Regions from separate parts of the Alicyclobacillus fodiniaquatilis genome, predicted to be linked through region 2. Evidence: riboswitches for the same ligand, from Rfam matches in the RefSeq annotation. Region 2 holds a riboswitch; the other holds the start of a gene.
What was found. Region 2 has a riboswitch for cyclic di-GMP ahead of folE (GTP cyclohydrolase I FolE). Riboswitches for the same ligand answer to the same signal wherever they lie in the genome.
Positions count from the first base shown of each region.

Region 1 (2,203 bases), on a different contig from region 2:
TAAAAAGACCAGCACTTCCATAGAAAAAGTCGGCCTGCCAGAGGACCATTAAGTCCATCGAGCAGTTTTAAACCACGATTACACCAAGTATTCCCTCGCTGATAGTTCTTTTTATAAAACTCGATACGTGCCATTTCCTCGTATAGTTCAGCGAGATGTAAGCTCATCTCGTGTGCTATGTAAAACGTCTGAACTTCAGCAAAGATGGTTCGTGCTTTATCAAATTCGAACTTATCAAGTAAAAGAATTCCAAGTGAATGTCTTGTTAAAACATACCGATATTCCTCTTCTAGTCCGGCAAATAGTACACAGGCTTTCTCCAAATGTTGTATAGCCTGCTCCCATAGACGTAAATACCTGCTACATCCTCCAACGCCTTGGTGAGCTCGCGCCCGCGTTAGGTCTGTAATGTCAACAACGATAAGTGCCTCTGAAAATTGTTGTAGCGCCTCTTCATAACGCATAAGAGCCATTAACGAGCTTCCTAAGCTCACTTTCACCCGTCCTAATAGTTCATCAGGTGGATGACGAATTTCTAGGCTGCGGTAAGCCCAAACAGCTTGGTCAAACATCCCCAAGTAATAGTATGTGTTTGCCCTTATCATCAGAATCTGAAGCACCAACGATGACTCCGGACCAGCTGTATTGCTCATCAGCATCAAAACGTGATTGATGGCATCGAGGAGGTCAACTGAAGTAGCATCTTGTTCTGCAGCGATACTTGCCCAAGCCAGAACGCATTCACCCATCTGTTCAATTGATTGTACCTTTAATGCTGTCTCCCAAGCTTCTCGTATCGTAGCCAAATTCTTGGTTTCACGAGCCGAACTCAACATTGTTGAAATACGCTCAGTGGTCTCACTGTACTCAGTTAATTCATGGACAGGTATACCAAGACGTTCTGCAAGTTTCTCTAATGTCTCACGTGGAGGTACCTTTAGTCCGCGCTCAATTTGGCTAAGATACGTTCTATCAAACAAACCGTGAATTAGTTTTTCCTGTGAAATCCCCATTTCTAGACGTAGCTGTTTAATTTTCTGCCCGATCACCCGGCGTATCCCCTCGCGCTCCCCAAATAGTCTCGTGCGGGACAATTTTAGGTTGTAGTATCATTGCCTTGGGAAGGTGTGATACTTATGCGCAAAATATTTGGAATGTTCTTTTTGTCGGCTACATTGGCACTCATCGTATTTTCGAGCTCTCCATTATCACCTTTGGCAGTACCAACACCTGGTGTGGGTTGATAATACCTGAAAAAATAAAAAAGGCCCATGAGGGCTTCGGCAACCTGGCAGTCGTAGACAAAATGTCCGTAGACCCATGGCTTTGCGTCCCAGTGTTTCCACTGGTTTGCCCCACTAACGATGATCTTAAATTTAGAGTAAAATCGCCCCCTAGTCGTCAAAATTCGACAATATTTGATATGGAATAAGACAATAGTACCACGATTTACTTATATGTGAAAAATTTTTGACCAAAATATCTCAAAAACATCTTCAAAGAAGTAGATTATCAACCGCTTAGTACTCTACGCGTTCGGTATTCACCACAAAGGTTGCATTGGCAATTCTAAATATGTTCCCCCACCGCCCTAAAGGGCTCTATAGGGGACCAATCCCCTATATACCCCTGTAGCTCGCCGCATGGCAGGTCCAACAACAGAGTTGTTGGACAGACCGAGAGCATGGAGAATCTTAGCCTTGCTGTCAATGGGCTTTCGCGGCATATCCTCCTGACAGAAAATTACTGTCAGTGCGGTATTCCACGACCCATTGACAACACGTGACTTCCTTCTGAATTCGTTGATATGACGGGCTTTTTCTTGACAATTCCCTTTAAAGGGAATATAATAATAGTATCACTGAGGGCAGTAATTCGCCAGGTTCCTGTTCCTCAAAGGAGGGAAAATCGATGCAAGAACAAATCATTTTAAACTTTAGAACTGAAATGGAGGCCAATAAGAGCAGTTCTTATATCCAAGTGGTAGGTCAATTTTTGATTAGCCATTTGGAAAAAAATCCGTCAGAAGCAGAACACTTTTCGTTAGAAGGTAAGACAATCTCTAAAAGTTTGGAAGCAATGCGGAAAATTGCCGAAGAAAAGCGTCAGGGAAATTGCGCAGTACTGACTGACTCAGAAGGGTTTTCGATAGTTCTTGATTATTTCAGAGAAAAACCGAATGTAGCAAAGACAACAATTCCAT
Region 1 is NZ_JBHUCX010000017.1:16,459-18,661, reverse strand. Features, by position in the region: gene ACFSB2_RS05230 (helix-turn-helix domain-containing protein) at 1-1,049, opposite strand, end outside; cyclic di-GMP riboswitch class I at 1,280-1,365, opposite strand; gene ACFSB2_RS05225 (hypothetical protein) at 1,912-2,203, shown strand, end outside.
Region 1: it holds a riboswitch for cyclic di-GMP, as region 2 does, so the genes downstream of both, ACFSB2_RS05230 (helix-turn-helix domain-containing protein) here and folE (GTP cyclohydrolase I FolE) in region 2, are expected to answer to the same signal.

Region 2 (2,203 bases):
GATTTGAATCTTTAAATTCATCCACATCCAAATTCAAGTGTTTATGATCAAATCGATTCAAGACGATACGCTCAACCACTGCGTCCAACTCTGCTAAATTTACAATCATCCCCGTGACTGGATTGATTTTGCCCCTGACTGTCACCTCCAGCCGATAGTTATGACCATGCCCATTCGGATTGTTGCATTTTCCAAAGATCTTGATATTCTCTTCATCGGACAATCGGTCGCTGTGCAGTCGGTGTGCTGCACTGAAATGGTATTTTCTCGTCAACTGAATCATTGAACCAAGCTCCTTTTCCGAATATAAGAAGGGATTCTCATGCAAGCGAACCTTATATAACTCGCAATCAGGAAATGCCTTGTCCAATGATTCCCAAATATATGACACTAGGTTTTCAGTGGTCGGCATGTGGTTTTGGAAATAGTCGTTTTCGCGATTCAAGAACTTCCCATCGATTTTGGCGCTGATAAACTTTTTCGCGATTCTATCGACATCCACGATGTTCACCACAATCCCCGATTGCGCATTTAGTTCTCCACGCACCGTTACTTCCAGCGCGTAATCGTGACCATGTCCGTTTAGGTTGCTACAGGCGCCGAATACTCGGCGATTTTCCTCGTCGCTCCATGTATTGACCCAATACATATGGGCAGCGGAAAACTCGATCCGTCGGGAAATATAAATCATGCTGTTCCCACCTTCCTCAATTTCGAACGAGGGCCTGTTCAAATTCGCGGACCAACGAATCACGCTCGGCAAAGCTCCCCTGTTTCACAGTTGTCACCGTTCGACTGCCAGGTTTTTTCACACCGCGCGCGCACATGCACAAGTGCGTGCCCTCCAATGTCACAATCACGCCTCGCGGTTTGAGCACATTCATCACTGCGGTTGCAATCTGCTGTGTCATACGTTCCTGCACCTGTGGACGTTTGGAGACAAGCTCAACCAATCGAGCAAATTTGCTCAATCCAACCACACGCCCATCCGGGATATAACCAATGTGGGCCTTTCCATAGAAAGGAATGAGATGGTGCTCACAAAACGTGTAGTAATCAATGTCTTTGACGACGACCATGCCCTCATACACTTCTTCAAAAGTGGTCGTCAGTGCAGTTTCGGGCTCTATCCCAACGCCCGAAAATACTTCGGCGTACATCTTCGCGACACGTTTTGGCGTTTCCAGCAACCCTTCACGTTCCGGATTTTCACCGATCAACGCAAGGATTGAACGAATGTTTTCTATTAGCGCTTCTTGCTGACTCATTATCGTTGACAATATCCATCTCTCCCACCCAATGTAAAAAATCCACCCCGGAAAGGTGGATTGACTCCGTCCCTTTTCGGCAACCCGGCTGCCATAGCGTGTGCTTTAGGCCCGTGGCTTTGTGTCCCCGCCTTTCAACGGGTTTACGATTGAACAAAAGGTCTATATTTATTTAGCTCAAAATTGATTTAGCTTAGAATATCTTCCAAACCGATGATGGCAAACACCTCTTGAATTTCATCGCTGACGTGTAAAAGTTCGTAATCTACGCCTTGACGCCCAAACAAATGAAGTGAGTTCACAATCGAACCAATGCCCGTGGAATCAATAAAATCAACACCTGTAAAATCAATGTAAACTTTTCGCACATTCTGGAACTCAATTTTGGACATTTCATCTTCGAAAATATCCACGCCGTTCATATCCAAGGCGCCCACCAACATCAGTTTTATCGTTTCGTCTTCCAAATTCGTCCGAAGTTCAAACATCCCGCTATTCTCCTTTTTACCTTAGGATCAAATCACCGTGATCATCGACCCTGATACGCACATCCATCTCTTCATTGATCAGCTTTTTGGCTAGCTTCGATATCTTAATCACCGTATCCGTACCTATCGTATCCGCTTGAATGTATCCTTCATCATTGGTTAGCCAAACCTCTGTCCTGCTCCCGCTATTCGATCCAATCTCCTTTGCCTCTATGAAATTGCCCGCTTGCACGCGCCCGCCTCGCAAAATGCCCTGGACTTGAAACCCACCCTTGCAATAGATGTCAGAACCATAGCAAAAGCGCTCGACGTTCACATCCCAAGCCGACTTGATGGTGCTGTTGGTCAAGCTCTGCACTCGAATATTCATCTTCTTATTCGCATCTTGCTCGATGGAAACGATAATCGTGCCCATGTACTCAACAAGTGACTCCAGTTGAATCAATT
Region 2 is NZ_JBHUCX010000073.1:40,265-42,467, reverse strand. Features, by position in the region: gene ACFSB2_RS18095 (6-carboxytetrahydropterin synthase) at 1-691, opposite strand, end outside; gene folE (GTP cyclohydrolase I FolE) at 708-1,268, opposite strand; cyclic di-GMP riboswitch class I at 1,344-1,426, opposite strand; gene ACFSB2_RS18085 (STAS domain-containing protein) at 1,457-1,756, opposite strand; gene ACFSB2_RS18080 (flagellar assembly protein A) at 1,773-2,203, opposite strand, start outside.